3 regions of the Novosphingobium sp. BL-A-41-Hi4B-X5A genome follow, and region 3 is predicted to be linked to each of the others. Evidence: predicted binding sites of a transcription regulator. Region 3 holds the regulator's gene; each other region holds the start of a gene.
What was found. The regulator LexA, encoded in region 3, represses DNA repair genes until DNA is damaged. The targets are predictions, from matches to a motif close to GTTCCNCNCTTGTTCT.

Region 1 (6,352 bases), 1.2 Mb from region 3:
CACCGGCGAGGGTTGCAGCTTCTTGCCCCGCCCGGCCGGACGCGGCGGCTGGCTATAGGCAGCAACCACCTCGTGCCCCGCTTTCACCAGCGCTTCCAGCGTCGGCACCGCGAAATCGGGCGTCCCCATGAAGATGATGCGCATAAGCTGTCTGCAAGGCCTTCCGTTTGTCGCCCCCGGCCCTATCTGTGCTGCCATGGCATCGCAAGAGATCGAGGCACTTTCCGGCGCATTGGCGCGCCTTCCCGGGCTCGGCCCGCGCTCGGCCCGCCGCGCCGTGCTGTGGCTGATCAAGCGGCGCGAGACGGCCCTGCCCCAGTTGCTCAACGCATTGACGCAAGTGCAGGAACTGCTGGTCGAATGCGAGGTGTGCGGCAATGTCGACACCACCAACCCCTGCGGCATCTGCACCGATCCGCGCCGCGACCAGCGTTCGATCTGCGTGGTCGAGGAAGTGGCCGACCTCTGGGCGCTGGACCGTGCGCGCCTATTCACCGGCAAGTACCACGTTCTGGGCGGCAAGCTCTCGGCCTTGGAAGGTGTGCGCCCGGAGGACCTGACCATCGGCCAGCTGCTCGATCGCGTGGCCCAAGGCGGGATCGACGAAATCGTCCTCGCCATGAACGCCACGCTCGAAGGCCAGACGACCGCGCACTACATCGCCGAACGGCTGGAAGACGCACCGGTCCGCGTGACGCAGCTCGCACACGGCCTGCCGGTGGGTGGAGAGCTCGATTATCTCGACGAGGGCACCTTGGCGCAAGCCTTGCGGGCGAGGCGGCCCGTGGCTTAGGACCCCACCCCGGAATGGAAACCGCCCTGTCACCTCCCCTCCCGCAGGCGGGAGGGGCCGGGGGTGGGCACTGGCGCAACGCCTGCGCACCGCACTTGCGAGTCCGGCCCACATTCCTTATCTGCCCCCCATGGCCATTCGCGAAATCATCGAAGTCCCCGACCCGCGCCTCAAGCAGGTCTCCGTCCCCGTCGAAAAGTTCGACGACGAGCTCAAGACGCTGGTCGAAGACATGTTCGAGACGATGTACGATGCCCCCGGCATCGGCCTTGCCGCGATTCAGGTGGGCGTGCCGCTGCGCGTTCTGGTGATCGATCTTCAGCCCGATGATCCCGATGCCGAACCCGTCGCCTGCGATCACGATGGCTACCACCATCACCACCAGCCGACCAAGAAGGAACCGCGGGTCTTCATCAACCCCGAGATCCTCGATCCGTCCGAAGAGCACAGCCTCTATCAGGAAGGCTGCCTCTCGGTGCCCGAAATCTACGCCGAGGTTGAACGCCCCGCCCGCATCCGCGCGCGCTGGCAGGACCTCGAGGGGAACACCCATGAAGAGGACTTGGACGGCCTGATGGCCACGTGCCTCCAACACGAGATGGACCACCTCGAAGGCATCCTGTTCATCGACCACCTTTCCCGCCTCAAGCGCAACATGGCGCTCAAGAAGCTCGAGAAGCTGCGCAAGGTCGCCTGACGCGATGAGGCCGCGTTATGCGGCCTCATGCACCTCACGATCCAAATCTTCCAGCGCCCGACGGCAATCGTCCGCGCATTCCCGGCACATCTGCGCGCAGCGGCGGCAATGGGCATGGTCGTGCTTCGCGCATTCCGCCTCGCAGATCTCGCAGGCCTTGATGCACACGGCAAGCTGCGCCCTGATCAGCTCGCGGTTCGAGCCGGTGCGGCGTATCGCGATCCGGCTGGTCGCCGCACAGACGTCAGAGCAATCGAGGCAAGTGCGGATGCACTGGTCCATGTCCATCGCCTCGGCAAGGCAGGCATCTGCGCACGAATTGCAGATAGCCGAGCAATACATCGCATGCTTCACAGCCAACCCCAGCGAGGGGTTGTAGTTACCGGTGACCTGCGGGTGTTCTGAAATCATCTTTTCGATCGACATGAGCGCTCTCCTTCGTTCGCAAGGACTTAGCGGGACGCGCGCCTTTCCGTTCCGCGCCCCGTCCTGCCTGTGGAACACGCCGGCTGAATTGGTTGCGCTAATCTGCCGGGCGCGATAGGTTCCCATTTCGTTCCTGCTGGAGAATTTCGTGGAATCTGCCCTGTTCGTCATCGTAGCGCTTGTAATCGGGCTGGGCCTCGGCTGGTTCTTTGGCTCCCGCCCTGTCGCCGAATGGCGCGCCCGGCATGACAGCCGCGATGCCGAAGCCAAGGCGCACGAAGGCCGGGTCAAGGAAATGACGGTCGATCTCGCGGCGACGGCAGAGCGCTCCAAGGCTTTGGAAGCCAGCCTTGCCGAGTTGCAGGACGTTCGCCGCCAACGCGATGAACTTGCTCCTGCCCTCGCCGCTGCCCGCCAGCGCGCAACCGATGCCGATCAGGTCCGCGCCGAACTGGCGCAAGTCCGTGCCGAGCGCGAAGCCTTACGCGCCGACCTCGAACGCATGAAGGCCGATGCCGAGAACTTTGCAGAGCAAAAGCGCCTGCTGATCGAAGCACAGGAAGCGCTGCGCAAGGAATTCGAGAACGCCGGCAACAAGGTGCTCGAAAAGGCCCAGGAAACCTTCCTCGCCCGCGCCCAGGCCCGCTTCGAGGAGAGCGAGAAGACCAGCGCCGAACGCCTGAAGTCCCTCCTCGCCCCGGTCGACCAGCGGCTGCGCAGCTACGAGGAGCAGGTGCAGAGCCTTGAGAAGCAGCGCGTGGACTCGTTCGGCCAATTGACCGGCCTCATCCAGTCGATGCGTGATGGGCAGGAAGCCGTCCGCGCCGCCGCTGCGCAGCTCGGCAACTCCTTGCGCAATGGCCCCAAGACGCGGGGGCGCTGGGGCGAACTGCAGTTGCGCAACGTGCTGGAACAGTGCGGCCTGTCCGAACACACTGATTTCATTACCGAGCATTCGGTCAACACCGAGGAAGGCCGCCTGCGCCCCGATGCGATCGTGCGCGTGCCCGGCAACAAGCTGCTGGTCATCGACGCCAAGGTTTCGCTTAACGCCTATCAGGATGCGTTCGAGGCAGAGGACGACGATACCCGCAAGATCGCTCTCAACGCCCACGTCCAGTCGATGCGCAACCACATCCAGACACTGGGCGCAAAGTCCTACCAGTCGCAGTTCGAGGAAGCGCCGGACTACGTGCTGATGTTCGTCCCCGGCGAACACTTCATCGCCGCCGCGCTGGAGCGCGACCCGACGCTGTGGGACTTCGCCTTCGAGCGGCGCGTGCTGCTCGCCAGCCCGACCAACCTCGTCGCCATCGCCCGCACCGTGGCGCAAGTCTGGCGGCAGGATGGCCTGGCTCGCGAAGCGCGCGAGATCGGCAAGATGGGCGGCGAACTTTATGACCGTCTTGCCGTCGCCGCCGAGCACCTCAAGCGCGTGGGCAGCGGGCTCGACAGTGCGGTGAGCAACTACAACAAGTTCGTCGGCAGCTTCGAACGCAACGTCCTGTCCGCAGGCCGTCGCCTCAAGGACAAGCACATCGAAATCGGCAAGCGCGAGCTGGAAGAAGTCCCCCTCGTCGAATCCGCTCCACGCTATGCCGAGGCAGAACCGGCAGCGCTCTCGGCAATTGCCAACGACGATGGAGACGTGGCGGCAGAATGACCCACAGGCTCGCCCGGCTCCTTTTGGCCACTGCCGCGCTTGCGGCTCTGGCCGGGTGCGGAAGCGGGAGCGAGCCTGATGCGTCGCCAGGCGCGAGTGCCTCCTCCCCAATCCCGCAACCGTCCCCACGGGCTTCGGAGGTCGTAGCAGAGCCTGAACCTGAAGCTAGCGAGCCCGCCACCCCCGCGCCTACTTCGGTGAAGGAAGCCCGCTACGCGCCGCGGGACGAGTGCCAGAAGCAGCCAGGCTGGCCTGCGTTCCACAAGGCCGTGGTCGCCGCGATCCGGAAGCGGGACGCGCAAGCACTATCCAAGCTCGCCGCCCCCGATATCGCGCTCGATTATGGCGGCGGCAATGGCCCTGCCGAACTGGTCAAGCGCCTCGATGACCCCGACACGAAGCTGTGGCAGGAGCTCGACGCGATCCTGCCGCTCGGCTGCGCCGTGCAAGGCGGGCTCGCCGCCATGCCGTGGGTCTTCTGGAACGTGCCGGAAGACATCGACAGCTACAGTGCCATGCTGGTGCTCGGCGACGACACGCCCCTGCTCGACAAACCCCTCGATAAGCCCGGCGGCAAACCCTCAGCGCAGGCAGGCTGGACGATTGTCGGCATCGATCCGATGGATTTCGACAGTGAAGCCAAGGCGATCCGCGTCACCACCCATGATGGCACCAAGGGCTGGATCGAAACGCGCAAGCTTCGCAGCCTGCTGGACTATCGCCTGATTGCCGAACCCAAGCAGGGTCAGTGGCAGATCACCGCCTTCATCGCCGGGGATTGATCAACCCGCGGTAAGTTCCAGATCTAGCGCATGACCGCCGGACACCAGCCGCATCGTCCGCCCGCGCCGCTCGATCTGGGGCGCAGCAGAGAGCAGCGCATTGACCGCCTTTTCCTGCTGCCACACCGGGCCCTCGCAGAACATCCGCGTCGCCATCAACGGCCCTGCGACCAGCCGGACGCCATCGACGCGATAGTCACCGCCGATCCCGTTGCAGCCGACGTTGGCACTCAGCCGCTCGTCCTCGAATTTCAGCGAAGCCTTCTCCGGCACCACCGGCGCCGCCCCATCGACGCGCAGGATGGTCCACTCTGTCCCGGACAACCCAGCGCTGCCCGAAGGCGCAGTGGCGCAACCGGCCATGAGCGAGGCCGAAACCGCAAGAAGAGCAAGAGTCGAACGCATGAGGCGACCATGCGCCCGCGCGACTGAGCGTGCGATTAACCGGTTGGTACGTGGTTATTCAGGCAGGCTGGCAAGCACTTCGTAGGCCAGCACCGCGCCTGCCACCGCCGCGTTGAGACTATCAGCGCGACCCTTCATCGGCATGGTCACGCGCAAGTCGCAGGCCATCTCGTAATCTTCGGGCAGCCCGCGTGATTCATTGCCGACCATCACGAAGCATGGGCTGGCGTAGGGCGCTCCGCGATAGGACACGGCCTCGCGCAAGCTGGCCGCCACCAGCTGCCCCTCGCCCTGACGCAGCCAGCCGAGAAATTCATCCCACCGCGCCTGCGCCAGCCGCTCGGTAAAGATCGCGCCCATGCTGGCGCGCACCGCCTCGACCGAGAACGGATCCACGCAATCGTCGATCAGGATCAACCCGCCTGCACCCACCGCATCAGCCGTGCGCAGCATCGTGCCAAGATTGCCGGGATCGCGCATGGCATGCGCTACCAACCAGATCGGCGCAGAATTGCGATCGATCAGGCCGATCGAAGTGTCCCACTCGGCAAACACCCCCGCCACCGCCTGCGGGTTCTCCTTGCCGGTAACCTTGGCCAGGATATCCAGCGGCAGTTCGATCACCTCGCCCCCGGCGCGGGTGACATCCGCCTCTAGCTCGTCGAGCAGCGGATGCCCCTCGCGCCCTTGCGCCATCAGCAGGATTTCCGGCAGCCGCCCGCCCTCGCGCGCGTCGGTCAGCAGGCGCAGCCCTTCGGCCAGGAACTTGCGCTCGCGCCGCCGGTGCTTCTTCTCCCGCAAACTGCGGACGAACTTTACCGTCGGATTGGAATAGCCGGTGATGATCTTGCGGGTCATGCCGCTGCCATGGGGCAGTGCAGCCATTGCGGCAAGAGGATCAATCCTCTCCGAAGCCGTCCTTGATCAGCCCGGTCAGCTTCATCAGGATCGCGTCTGCCTCGCCTTCAGGCCCGGCCACGCTCACATCGACAGTATCGCCCTTGGCCGCGCCCAGCATCATAAGCCCCAGGATCGAGGCGCCGGCGGCGTCGGTGCCATCCTTCGCTACTGTCACTTCGAACCCCGCCGGCAACTTGGCCACCGCGTTGACGAACTTGGCGCTCGCCCGTGCATGAAGGCCGCGCTGGTTGACGATCGTTACCGTCTCGCGGGTGACGTAACCCTGTTCTGCCATCTCATGCATCCTGCCCTAAGAACTCCGAAGCGATCGTTATGTAGTTCCGCCCCGCATCGCGCGCGGCGGCTGTCGCTTCCTTCACACCCATGCAATTGCGCGCTTTGGCCAGACGGATCAGCATGGGCAGGTTGATCCCGGCAATCACTTCCACGCGCCCCGCCTGCATCAGCGAGATCGCAAGGTTTGATGGCGTTCCGCCGAACAGGTCGGTGAGGATGATCACGCCTTCGCCGCTGTCGACGCGCCGAATCGCGTCGGCAATTTCCTTGCGGCGCTTCTCCATGTCATCGTTGGGGCCGATGCACACGCCGATCACGTCGCTTTGTCGGCCGACGACATGCTCCATCGCATGAATGAACTCGTCGGCAAGAGCGCCGTGGGTAACCAG
Region 2 (6,352 bases), 660 kb from region 3:
GCGTGATGCTCTCTCGCAAGAGGTCATCGCCCGCGTCTGGAATCTCGATGCACGCTGGCTGGGTGAGCCCGGCCACATGGCGCTGGCGATGTAGAAAGGTCTTACGCCGCGGTCGGGGCGATCTGGTCGTTCTCGTGCCGATGCTCGGTCATTGCCGCTGCGAAGTCGGCCGCGAAATAGGCTGCAAAGCTTTCCCGCACCCGCATCGAAATTGCCGGGCGGTCCTCGCGCGCGCTCGCGCTGCGGCAGAACAGGCTCTGCGCAGGCGGATTGGCTGGAACTGTAGTGTCGGCGCTCATGCTTGGTGGCCCTGAAACCCTAACTTTGGTTAGCAGGCCCTAGCAAAGTTTCGTCACGCGCGATTGTATGGTTTCGACAAAGTCACGTAGTTTACCGACGAAATTCGGCCCAGCATGACCATCATGCACCTTTGCGCACGCAGGGATTGTGATCAAAATCACATGTTTGCCCCGCCTTTACGTTCGCACCCGTAAGGGTTTGCTTCTAGTTCTTGTCATCAGGTTGCCCGGAATGGAGATTCGGGCAGCAACAGAGGGCAACATGATCACAACGCTGCGCAACGCTACCGTCACGCTTTCGCTCGCAACCCTGCTGGCCTCATGCGGTGGCGGCGATGGCGGCGGCATGGCATCCACGCCTCCGCCGGTCACCTACAAGACGCTCGCTGAATTGACCGGCGACCAGACCTTCCAGTCGGGCGGTATCACCGGTGTACCCGTCGGCCCGGAACTCAGGAACGAAAGCACGCTTGCTTTCGGCCAGGGCGTGGAGATCAAGTATTTCGCGGCGACCGATACCTATAATCTCAACAACGGCAGCGGCCTTGTCGTCGAATTCACCCCGGCCAACGTGACCCAGGAGAACGATACCACGGTCACCTGGCAGAAGCCCAGCGGCAACGGCAACCTCGATGTCCTGTCCATCTCCAGTCCCAGCGTGAACGGCGTCAAGCTCAGCCATACCCTGCTCGGAAACTGGACGCATTTCCAGCCGGGCGCAGAACGGAGCTACGGTCTGGTCGGCGGCGTGCCCACGCAGGCGTCCGACGTTCCGCGCAGCGGCAGCGCCACCTATTCCACGCAAGTCGTAGGGCTCGCGGCCAGGAACGGGCAACCCTATGTCCTGTTCGGAGAGTCCACCGGCACGTTCTCGGCCAACTTCGGCAGCAATTCGGTCAACACCAGCCTCGCCCTTGCCGGAAAGCTGCCCGGCAGTTCGACGGTGACCCAGATCGGCAACTACGACGGCACCGGCACGATCAGCAGTTCCGGCCCGGGCTTCACCGGCACGCTGTCGGGAAGCAACGCATCGGGCGCGTTCAGCGGTGCCTTCTTCGGCCCGCGCGGGGTCGAGGCCGGCTACACCTTCTTCCTCAACGGCACCACCGACACCACGCTCAGCGTCCAGGGCGCCCTCTTCGGCAAGAAGAACTGAGCGCGACCACTTCCCCCTCCCGCAGGCGGGAGGGGCAGGGGGTGGGCATTTGTTCTTTGGCCCCGTTTCCATCTCAACAAGCCTTTGAGAATGTGACAAAGATCACATATTTGAGCCAAATAGACGTTCGCGATTATCATCGCTTCCGGCTATTTCTTCATCCGAATTGGTGTTCGAATACAGGGATTCGGACCAGAAACTGGGGCAACCGTGAACCGCAAGATTTTCGCCGCAACGGCCACCACGACACTTGCCCTCCTGCTGGCCTCGTGCGGCGGCGGTAGTGGCGGCGGTGTGAGCAGCACGCCAACGCCGGTTCCGACACCCACACCCACGCCGACGCCTACACCCACGCCAACGCCTGCCCCAACCCCGACACCCACCCCTACGCCCACGCCTGCAAACACCTCGTTGAACGATCTCAAGGTTTCGGAATCGTTCGCTAATGTTGCGGCGAAGTTGCAGACCGTGGTGAGTTCGGACACGGGCCAGACTACTCAGGCCAGCGCGGCCAAGACGCCCCTTTCTATCTCATACGACGGAGCAACCGGCGGCTATCGCATCTCTGGGGACGGAGTAAACCAGTCCTTCGCGCGATCGGATGTGATCGCTTCCGGGCTTCGTCAGGTCGAGTTTCGCAAGGAGACGGGCAACACATCGGAAAGCCTGTTCCTGACAAGCAACTCCGGCGGAACTTGCTGCAGTTATGTTGGCGGCGGCCTCTACGAGAAACTGATAAACGGTTCTGGCCAGGTGTCTGCCACCGATCTGGCCTTCACTTACGGCTACCCATCGCTCCCATCGCAAGTGCCGACGACCGGCAAGGCGCTTTTCGGCACTTTCCTGTTCGGCACGCTGGTCACGGATACGGCGTACCGGCTCAGGGGATCCGGCGTCGTCGTTGTTGACTTTGCGACAGGACAGATCCGGACGCAGGGGCTGGCTCGCCAGACGCGTGTCTACGATAATGCCGATCAGGAAGGTCCCGAATGGGCCGGTAGTTCGCGCATCAGTTCCGGATCAAGCAGCTTTGATGGCGACTTCACCCTCGGCGGTGTTTCAGCGAAATGGGAGGGCGCATTTTATGGCCCGAGCGGCAACGAAGTCGGGGCCACTTTCTACGGGCAGTCGCCTGACAGCCGCGCCGCTTTCGCCGGCTTCATGATTGGCAAAGCCGGACCGACAGCCGAACTCTACCGGTTCATACCAGACCTTCCCTACGATGTGCTGTTCGAGACACAGGGCGCCAAAGTGCAGTTCCGCGTTGCAGACGGCTCATACACCTACAAGCCCGGCTCGTCGGAACAGGTCAGCCTCGCTGCAAAGGACATTGTTTCGGCCGAGTCTGACGCGCGCTACACAATATACCGCAAGATTGTCGCTGATGGGACAGAGCAGCTCAAGCTGTTCAATCCCGGTGGCGCCAATCCCGATATCAAGCTGTCCTATACGACCTTCGGCAATTTCTTGAAGACCATAGCGTCCGGGGCGGGCACGATCGAACAATCGTATTTCGCGGTGATGGGCGTTACCGGTCCTACCATCCTCGACAGCCCCCGGAACGGCAAGGCAACCTACAATGCCCAGATATATGGCGATGCCATGGCCGGGCTAAGCCCTCAGGTCCGGAAGGATTTGAGGGGGGCAGCCACGTTTCTCGTGAACTTTGATGCCAGCACCTTCGAAGGCTCGATGTTGCCGATCTTGATCAATCGCACCTCCGGGCAATCACTGGCATACGATCCCATACTCTTTACAAGCGGCTTCGCTTCAGGCCGCAGCTTCCTGTCGGATCTTTCTCAGAACAACGCGAAGGTGGGCTCCATGTCCGGGCTCTTTTATGGGCCGGATGGCGTTGAACTGGGCGGACAGTTCCAGTTCCGCATCACAGACGTTCACTTCAAGGATTCGTCCGGCTTCAATCCGGTGCTGTCGGCGCAGGGGGTAGTCGTGGGCAAACTCGTGCCGTGAACGCCTCGAGCCACGCTCACCGCGCGCAGTATTCGTAGCGCCCCGCCCGGCACGCCGCCACCGCGCGGCGCCATTCGGCCATGCGCTGCTCGTAATCGTCCTGGGCTTGCGCATAGGCGCGGTCGGCGTCGCGTCCTGAACGGCCATTGCGGGCGTCATGCTCGCGCCACGCGGCCCAGTCTTTCGCATAGCGGGCATCGCGTTCGCGCACGCGGGCGAGTTCCTGCTGGTTCAATTTGCGGATGATCGCGCGGTCGCGTTCGCGTGCCGCCTGCGTGCGCATCTGCGGGTCATAGGGATCATCCGCCAGCGCCACGCCCGGCAAGGCCACAACCCCAAGCGCCAGCGCGCTGCACATCGTCCGTACGTCCATTGCCTTGACCCTCATGTTCTGCGGCCTTGATCGCCTTGCGCGCGCATTGCCACAATCCACCTTGCGCCGAACCGTTTGCAGCCGGTCGCAGCGCTCGCGCGGTTCATCGCGGCACCGTGGGGGCGGGGCAGGGCGGCTCCCCCAAAGCCCATATTGCACCGCGTCCTCCCGCTCCCCACATGGCCAGGATCGCCGGGCCTTCTCCCGTGCCCGAATCCCTTGCGAAACCCGAACAAATATGGAACACCGCCGCGCATGTCCTTGACCACCATTTCCGTCCGCGGCGCCCGTGAACACAACCTCAAGGGGATCGACGTCGATCTCCCGCGCGACAGCCTGATCGTCATCACCGGCCTGTCCGGCTCGGGCAAGTCCAGCCTCGCCTTCGACACGATCTATGCCGAGGGCCAGCGCCGCTACGTGGAATCGCTGTCGGCCTACGCGCGCCAGTTCCTTGAGATGATGCAGAAGCCCGATGTCGAACATATCGACGGCCTCTCACCCGCCATTTCGATCGAGCAGAAGACCACCAGCCGCAACCCGCGCTCCACCGTGGCAACGGTCACCGAGGTGTACGACTACATGCGCCTGCTCTGGGCGCGCATCGGCATCCCCTACAGCCCTGCGACTGGCGAGCCGATCAGCGCACAGACCGTCAGCCAGATGGTCGATCGCGTCATGGCCCTGCCCGAGGGCACCCGCGCCTACCTGCTCGCCCCGGTCGTGCGCGGTCGCAAGGGCGAATACCGCCGCGAACTCGCCGAATGGCAGAAGGCCGGCTACACCCGCGTCCGCATCAACGGCGAGATCATGCCGATCGAGGATGCCCCGGCGCTCGACAAGAAATTGAAGCACGACATCGAGGTTGTGGTGGACCGCATCGCCGTGCGTGACGGCATCCAGACCCGCCTGGCCGACAGCTTCGAACAGGCGCTCAAGCTGGCCGACGGCCTCGCCTACGTCGATCTCGCCGATGGCGTCGTCCCCGGCCGCGAAGAGGAAGCGGACGCCAAGGGCAAGACGGGAGCGATGAAGAAGACGGGCCTGCCCGCCAACCGCATCGTCTTCTCCGAAAAGTTCGCCTGCCCCGTCAGCGGCTTCACCATCGAGTCCATCGAACCGCGCCTGTTCTCGTTCAACGCCCCCCAGGGCGCGTGCCCCGCCTGCGATGGCCTCGGCGAAAAGCTCCTGTTCGATCCCCAGCTCGTCGTCCCGAACGAGAACCTCTCCTTGAAGCAGGGCGCGGTCGTCCCCTGGGCCAAGAGCAACCCGCCGTCGCCCTATTACATGCAGGTCCTCGCCAGCCTCGCCGCGCATTTCGGCTTCAGCCTCGATACGCCGTGGGACGCGCTTCCGGCCGAGGTCAAGATCGTCATTCTCTATGGCACCGCCGGCAAGGCCGTGCCCCTGACCTTCATCGACGGCAAGAAGTCCTACACCGTCAACAAGGCCTTCGAAGGCGTGATCGGCAACCTCAACCGCCGCATGCTGCAGACCGAATCTGCGTGGATGCGCGAGGAACTCGGCAAGTTCCAGACCGCGCAACCGTGCGAGACTTGCGAGGGCAAGCGCCTCAAGCCCGAGGCGCTGTCGGTCAAGGTCGCGGGCCGCGATATCTCCTCCATCACCCGCCTCTCCGTCGCCGCCGCGGTCGAATGGTACGCCAATCTCGACAGCCAGCTCACCAGCCAGCAGAGCCAGATCGCCCGCGCCATCCTCAAGGAAATCAACGAGCGTCTCGGCTTCCTCAATAATGTCGGCCTCGATTACCTCAACCTCGATCGCACTTCCGGCACCCTCTCCGGCGGCGAGAGCCAACGCATCCGCCTCGCCAGCCAGATCGGCTCGGGCCTCTCCGGCGTGCTCTACGTGCTCGACGAACCGAGCATCGGCCTCCACCAGCGCGACAACGACCGCTTGCTCGAAACGCTCAAGCGCCTGCGCGATCTCGGCAACACCGTGATCGTGGTCGAGCATGACGAGGACGCCATCCGCACCGCCGACCACGTCGTCGATCTCGGCCCCGGCGCGGGCGTCCACGGCGGCGAGATCGTCGCGCAGGGCACGCTCGACGACATTCTGGGCAACCCCAACAGCCTCACCGGCCAGTACCTCACCGGCGCCCGCCGCATCGAAGTCCCGGCCAAGCGCCGCCCCGGCAACGGCCTGTTCATCAGCGTCGAGGGCGCGCGCGCCAACAACCTCCAGAACGTCAGCGCGAAGATCCCGCTCGGCACCTTCACCTGCGTCACCGGCGTTTCCGGCTCGGGCAAGTCGAGCTTCACCATCGACACGCTCCACGCCGTCGCCGCCCGCACGCTCAATGGCGCGCGGGTGATCGCCGGCGCGCACGACAAGGTCACCGGGCTTGAGAACTGCGACAAGGTGATCGAGATCGACCAGTCGCCCATCGGCCGCACCCCCAGGTCCAACCCCGCCACCTACACCGGCGCCTTCACCCTGATCCGTGACTGGTTCGCCGGCCTCCCGGAGAGCGCCGCGCGCGGCTACAAGGCCGGCCGCTTCAGCTTCAACGTCAAGGGCGGCCGCTGC
Region 3 (6,352 bases):
CATCCGCGCGCGATTGTCCAGCATGCTTGATGGTCGGATCGACGCGGCAGAGCGCTTCCTCGATGCACACCCGTTCGAACGCGGGCTCTGGCTGGTGGTCGCCTTTGCCGCGGGCATTGTCCTGTGGGTGGCACTCCCCTCCCGCCCTGACTGGATCGCCGCACTGCTGGCACTCGGGGCAATCGCCATCCTCGGCTTGCTGACGGTCAATGCCGAGACGCGGCCCCACCTGCGCCTTGCTGTGGCAGGCGTGGCGATCATGGTGGCTGCGGGCGAGGTCACGATATGGACTCGCTCCACGCTTGTCGGCCAGCCAGGCATAGCAAGGCCGCAGGTTTCCGCTCTTTCAGGAGTAGTTCTGGAGCGAAGGGAAGAGCCGGCCAAAGCGCGCGCCCGCCTTGTCCTGCGCGTGGCGCTGGAGGCTTTGCCCGATCCTGTCCGCGTGCGGGTCAACCTGCCGTATGACAAGGATCCGGGCGAAGTGACGGAAGGCGCCCGGATCGCCCTGCGCGCCCGGCTCATGCCACCGGCGGCTCCCATGCTTCCGGGGGCGTACGATTTTGCTCGCAGGGCATGGTTTGATGGCCTTGCCGCGACGGGAACGGTGCTTGGCGATGTGCGGGTAATCGCAAGGTCGGATCGTGATACGACACTGCGCAGCCTGCAGAGGTCGCTGGCCGAGCACGTCCGCGCCCGGTTGGGCGGATCTTCAGGGACAATCGCCGCCGCATTTGCCAGCGGAGACCGCGGGGCGATCGCGACTGCTGATGAAGACGCCATGCGCGATGCGGGCCTGACGCACCTCCTGTCGATCAGCGGCCTGCATGTCAGCGCCCTGGTCGGGGCCGTTTACTGGCTGGTCGCGCGCCTGCTCGCGCTTGTTCCCTGGGTCGCACTCAGGATTCGGGTGCCTCTCGCGGCCGCCTTTGCAGGCGCCCTCGCAGGACTTGGCTATACCTTGCTGACCGGGGCGGAAGTGCCCACCATCCGGTCGTGCATCGGGGCATTGCTTGTTCTTGGCGCGCTGGCCTTGGGACGCGATCCCCTGTCGATGCGCATGGTGGCCGTGGGCGGCTTTATTGTCATGCTGTTCTGGCCCGATGCGGTCCTCGGCCCCAGCTTCCAGATGAGCTTTGCCGCCGTGATCGCGATCATCGCCTTTCATTCGGCAGGCCCCGTTCGCTCGTTCCTTGCCGGTGAACACCACGGGCCGGTCGTCCGCGCCGCTCGTAGCCTGATGATGTTGCTGGCCACCGGTGTGGTCATCGAACTCGCGCTCATGCCGATAGGCCTGTTCCATTTCCATCGCGCTGGCGTCTATGGCTCGCTCGCCAATGTCATCGCCATTCCGCTGACCACTTTCGTGACCATGCCACTGATAGGCATGGCCCTGCTGCTTGATCTGACGGGGCTTGGCGGACCGGTGTGGTGGCTTGTCGGCAAGTCGCTCGATCTGCTCCTGGCGCTGGCACACTTCGTGGCGTCGCAACCCGGAGCCGTCACGGCAATGCCTCCGTTCGAAGCGTGGAGCTACGTTCTGTTTGTCGGCGGCATGCTGTGGCTTGCGCTCTGGGCGGGCAAGGTGCGCCTTCTTGGCGTCCTGCCGGCCGGACTCGCGGTGACGGCCATGGTGCTGACCCCCACGCCCGATCTGCTGATCACGGGCGATGGACACCATGTCGGGATCGCAAACGAAGGTCCGGACCTGATTGTCCTGCGCATTGGCCGGGGCGATTACATGCGGGACAACCTGCTCGAACTGGCCGGTATGGAGGGCAACCTCCGCCGCCTTGATGAATGGCCAGGCGCCCGCTGCAATGACGATTTCTGCGCGGCCGTCGTGCAACGGGGCGATCGGCGCTTCACGCTCCTGATGGCCCGCAGCCGCAATTACATTGACGACATGGCACTTGCCGCAGCCTGCGAGCGGGCCGACATCGTCATCGCCGATCGACGCCTTCCTGCATCGTGCCGCCCCCGCATGCTCAAGGCAGATCGGTCCTACCTTGCCCAAACGGGCGGCATATCCGTTGATCTTGCCTCAGGCCGAACTCGCACCGTTGCGGAAACGCAAGGCCAGCATGGATGGTATCGCTGGCCGGAGCCCCATTTACGATCCCATGACATGCAACGCCGCGATGCCATTCGCACAGCGCCGGGATGGCAGAACTTAGTTGGAGAGGCACCGGCGCCGTCGGCTCAAGAGCGATAGGCATGGTCAATGCCGACCCGGGATTCATCGCGCACCGAGGCGTCTGATTTCCGCCGATCCTGAGAGTGGAGGATAGGGAGTTCGTCGTTCCGTCCGCAAGCGCCGGAAGCAGAACTGACGCTGCCGCGGAGGCTGCCTCAATCACACTGGGAGAGGCTGGCCGGGCGAGCCTGAGCGTCGACCGGCCAAATTCATCAGGGCAGGTCCCAGCGTACCGAACCTGAATAGCTTCCCACCGTCGGCATGCCGTCGCTGCCAAGCGCCGGGACGAACCGTGCTCGCGCGCTGACCTTCATGCATGTGGCGGCATCAAGGTCTGGCGATCCGCTCGAACTGGTTATCTCGCACCCCGTCACGCGCCCATCCACACCGATCGAAAGACGAAAACGGGTCAATCCTTCCCGTTCTTCCCTGATCGCGGCGGAGGGATAGTCGCGGTCCGAGACCCAGGAACCTGGCGATACCTTTGGCGATGCCGTGCGCACGGCGAAGCTGGGCGAGGGAGAAGGGCGAGGTTCGGGCAGGATGCCGGGAGCAGGTTCGACCGGCGTGATCGGCGTGATCTCGATATCGCGGACCGTGCTTGAAGGATCGGCGGGCGTGATGGCAATATCGGGACGTGGGGCAACCAGCGAACGGTTGTCCGGCTTGGGCGAGGGCTTCACGTCAGGGGGCGGAACAACCGGGGTTACCTTGACCTCTTCGTCTTCCCATTGCTTGGCGGGAAGACGGTCGGTCAGGATTGTGACCATGCTGTTGGCGAAACCTGAAGCGATCGCCCAGATCGCCACGCCATGAAGCAGTCCGACCGCGATGAAGGTCTGTGTCTGCCTGCGTCTCGTATTTTCGATTGCATAAGCCATTGGCAACACCTCTTCCGTTGCCGACGCCCCATGTTCTGGCGGGCCGTCCCGGAAAGGGGCGCCCCGTAGCGGGGCATTCGGTAACGGTGGATACTATACCTCTGCGGGGAGTAGCTCCAGAGAAATCTCAACCAAATCGATTGATATTTGCCATAACACGCTCTGACGGAAAAGGCCGCCGCGCAATTTCTGCGCGGCGGCCTTGCAATTCCAACGCAGGTCTGCCGAACAGGCAGAGCGCTGCTTGAACCGTCGTCAGTGATAGCGCCGCAGCAAACCCGCCAGCTTGCCCTGTACCGCAACCTCTTCGGGGCGATAGAACTGAGGATCGTACGCCGCGTTGGCGGGATCAAGGCGGATCATGCCCTTTTCACGATGCAGGTACTTGAGAGTCGCCTCTTCACCCCGCACCAGCGCAACGACGATCTCGCCATCACGGGCCACATCGGTCTTGCGGACCAGCGCGTAGTCTCCATCGAAGATGCCAGCTTCAACCATCGAGTCGCCAGAGACTTCAAGCGCATAGTGCTCACCAGCGCCGAGCAGGGCGGCAGGGACAGGCAACGTCGCTGCTGTTTCCATTGCCTCGATCGGCACACCTGCCGCGATCTTGCCGTGCAGTGGCAGTTCGATGACGTCGTTGGCAGGCGCCGGCGACGCCGCCTTGGCTGCAGTGCGGAGCGGTGTAATCACGGAATTGGTGTTTGCCGCTTCGCGCGCCGCCGCCGGCTTGCTTGCTGCACTGTCAGGCTGCTTCAGAACTTCGAGAGCGCGGGCGCGATTGGGCAGGCGGCGGATGAAGCCACGCTCTTCCAAGGCAGAGATCAGGCGGTGAACGCCAGACTTCGACTTGAGATCGAGCGCTTCCTTCATTTCCTCGAACGAGGGGGAGATCCCCGAACCCTCCAGGCGAGTCTGGATGAAGGTGAGCAGTTCGTGCTGCTTGCGCGTCAACATCGGCGGCCACTCCGCATTGCGCAGCTTCAAAGCAAAGCCGCTGATCTTTCATGGACCGGGGCGGGATGTTCCACACCGGCGAACGAATGCGGAACGGATAAGCAACCTTCAACGACTCGTCAAGCAATTCCGCCATTTTCGAGCAGGTAGACCGGAACATCCATTCCAGCTTGTCTGGCCTCCGCGCCTGCTTCCCGCACAACCAGCGCGTTTGCCCGCGAAAGCGGCGAGAGTGCTCCGGAATCCTGGAGCGGGTCGAGCCTGACCGACGCACCGTCCCAGACCGCGCGCAGGAACTCCATCCTGCTTCCGCCCCGTGCCAGCGGCTGCGCAAGCCTGGCTGGAATGGCTTTCGGCAAAGGCGCGCTGGCCCCGAGCATCGCCCGCAGCAGGGGGAGCATGAACAGGTAGGCCGTGACGAAGGCGGAGGCAGGATTGCCGGGCAGGCCGAGAATGATCTGTTCCCCGCGCGTGGCTACCAGCAGCGGCTTGCCCGGCTTGATGCCGACCCGCCAGAAGTCGATCGATGCGCCAACCGCTTCGAGCGCAGGGCGAACGAGGTCATGATCCCCCACCGACGCCCCGCCGCTGGTGACGATGATGTCGGAAGTGTCGGCTGCATCCAGCGCGCGAACCAGTTCATCGAGTTCATCCGCCACCGGACCGGCATGGCGAATCTGGACCGGCAGGGAAGCGGCCATCGCGCAAAGCATCGGGCCATTGCTGGCGGGAAGCTGGTGCAGGTCAGGCAGGTGGCCCGGAGGCACCAGCTCGTCGCCACTGTCGATGACGGTCAGGCTGACGCGGCGGCGCACGGGGAGATGGCTGTGGCCGCCGGCAATGGTGAGCGCGATCTGTGCAGGGCCGATGCGAGTGCCGGCAGCGATCAGGGTCTCTTGCGAACTGAAGTCCATGCCGGCGGGGCGCACATGGCGCGAAGGTGGCTGCGGTGGCTCGCCGGTCAGGCGCAGCTCGGCGCCCTCGCGGGCGCTGTCTTCCTGAAGCAGCACCATGTCCGCGCCTGAGGGCAGCATTGCCCCGGTGCTGATGCGGGTGGCTTCACCGGGGCCGACCTGCCCGGAGAAGGGGTGTCCGGCCGCGCTCTCGCCGATCACGCGCCATGGCCCCGGAAGATCGGCGCTGCGCAGGGCATAGCCGTCCATCGCCGACAGGGCTGCTGCTGGCTGCGTGCGCCGGGCGTGGAGGTCCTCGGCGAGGTAGTGGCCGAGGCATTCGGTGACCGAGCGATGCTCGACGGGCAGCGAAGGGGCCAGCGCGAGCAACCGGCTCTGCGCTTCGGCGAGCGGAAGGGGCGGCGCTTTCATTCCGGAGCGCGCCAGGTTCCGGACTTGCCGCCGCGCTTCTCGATCAGGCGGACGCTTTCGATCACCATGCCTTTGTCGAGGGCCTTTGCCATGTCGTAGATCGTCAGCAGCGCAAGGCTCACGGCGGTCAGCGCTTCCATCTCGACGCCGGTGCGGCCGCTGAGCGAGGCGGTTGCGGTGCATTCAATGCCGTCGGCTGCGAAAGCGAAGTCGACGTTGACGGCATCGAGCGCAAGCGGGTGGCACAGCGGGATCAAGTCGCCGGTCTTCTTCGCCGCCATGATCCCGGCAATGCGGGCGGGGCCGAGTACGTCGCCCTTTGGTGCATTGCCGCTGCGGATCGCTTCGAGCGTGGCGGCCGACATGCGGATCAAGCCCCGCGCAATCGCCACGCGATGCGTCTCGGTCTTGCCGCCGACGTCGACCATGCGGGCGGTGCCGGACGAATCGAGATGGGAAAGATCGTTCATCGTTCTCCCTGGAATCCTGAATGGGGGTTTACGGGGTTTACACTGTCCAGAGAGAACTGCGGAAAGGGGTTTCGGGCGTAGCTGTGGCGCGGTTTTGCGGGGCGTTCAAGGTGCTTTGCGGGCGAGTGCAACCATGGCGAAATCACGCAGTGTAGGAAAGCATTTCGATCCGATGTGGTGGCTTGTTGGGAAATCATTAGGCTTCATCCGCAATAGTCATTGGATGATTACTGAAGTGACCAAGAAGCGCGTGGCCATCATGATTGATGGAGAAAATTTGCCAGCGAGCGTTTTGCCGAAGATCGAGAGAGTTGCAATGGCGCTCGGCGATATTCAGGTGCGCCGGGTCTACGGAAACTTTGCTTCTGGCGCGCATTCTGAATGGATAGTCCACGCTCAAAACCATCCACTAGACGTGAGGCAGGTGACGCCCTCGAAGCATGGCAAAAATGCAACGGACATAACCTTGGCCGTAGAGGCGGTTGAAATCATGCTGCGCAAGGGGTTCGAGTGCTTGTGCATCGC

Region 1: ACZ1JY_RS08630 (DNA recombination protein RmuC) is a predicted target of LexA. The motif match lies at 2,035-2,050, and genes of this name have one in related genera.
Region 2: uvrA (excinuclease ABC subunit UvrA) is a predicted target of LexA. The motif match lies at 4,029-4,044, and genes of this name have one in related genera.

What each region holds. Positions count from the first base shown of each region.
Region 1 is NZ_CM145500.1:1,798,058-1,804,409, forward strand. Features, by position in the region: gene fmt (methionyl-tRNA formyltransferase) at 1-144, opposite strand, end outside; gene recR (recombination mediator RecR) at 197-793, shown strand; gene def (peptide deformylase) at 924-1,490, shown strand; gene ACZ1JY_RS08625 (four-helix bundle copper-binding protein) at 1,506-1,916, opposite strand; gene ACZ1JY_RS08630 (DNA recombination protein RmuC) at 2,065-3,579, shown strand; gene ACZ1JY_RS08635 (hypothetical protein) at 3,777-4,361, shown strand; gene ACZ1JY_RS08640 (META domain-containing protein) at 4,362-4,766, opposite strand; gene ACZ1JY_RS08645 (TrmH family RNA methyltransferase) at 4,821-5,624, opposite strand; gene ACZ1JY_RS08650 (HPr family phosphocarrier protein) at 5,665-5,961, opposite strand; gene ACZ1JY_RS08655 (PTS sugar transporter subunit IIA) at 5,963-6,352, opposite strand, start outside.
Region 2 is NZ_CM145500.1:1,265,450-1,271,801, reverse strand. Features, by position in the region: gene ACZ1JY_RS05830 (ABC transporter ATP-binding protein) at 1-94, shown strand, start outside; gene ACZ1JY_RS05825 (hypothetical protein) at 102-299, opposite strand; gene ACZ1JY_RS05820 (HupA family protein) at 562-1,455, shown strand; gene ACZ1JY_RS05815 (transferrin-binding protein-like solute binding protein) at 1,867-3,426, shown strand; gene ACZ1JY_RS05810 (hypothetical protein) at 3,443-3,814, opposite strand; gene uvrA (excinuclease ABC subunit UvrA) at 4,055-6,352, shown strand, end outside.
Region 3 is NZ_CM145500.1:608,332-614,683, forward strand. Features, by position in the region: gene ACZ1JY_RS02775 (ComEC/Rec2 family competence protein) at 1-2,212, shown strand, start outside; gene ACZ1JY_RS02780 (energy transducer TonB) at 2,407-3,075, opposite strand; gene lexA (transcriptional repressor LexA) at 3,331-4,032, opposite strand; gene ACZ1JY_RS02790 (molybdopterin molybdotransferase MoeA) at 4,152-5,357, opposite strand; gene moaC (cyclic pyranopterin monophosphate synthase MoaC) at 5,354-5,827, opposite strand; gene ACZ1JY_RS02800 (NYN domain-containing protein) at 5,961-6,352, shown strand, end outside.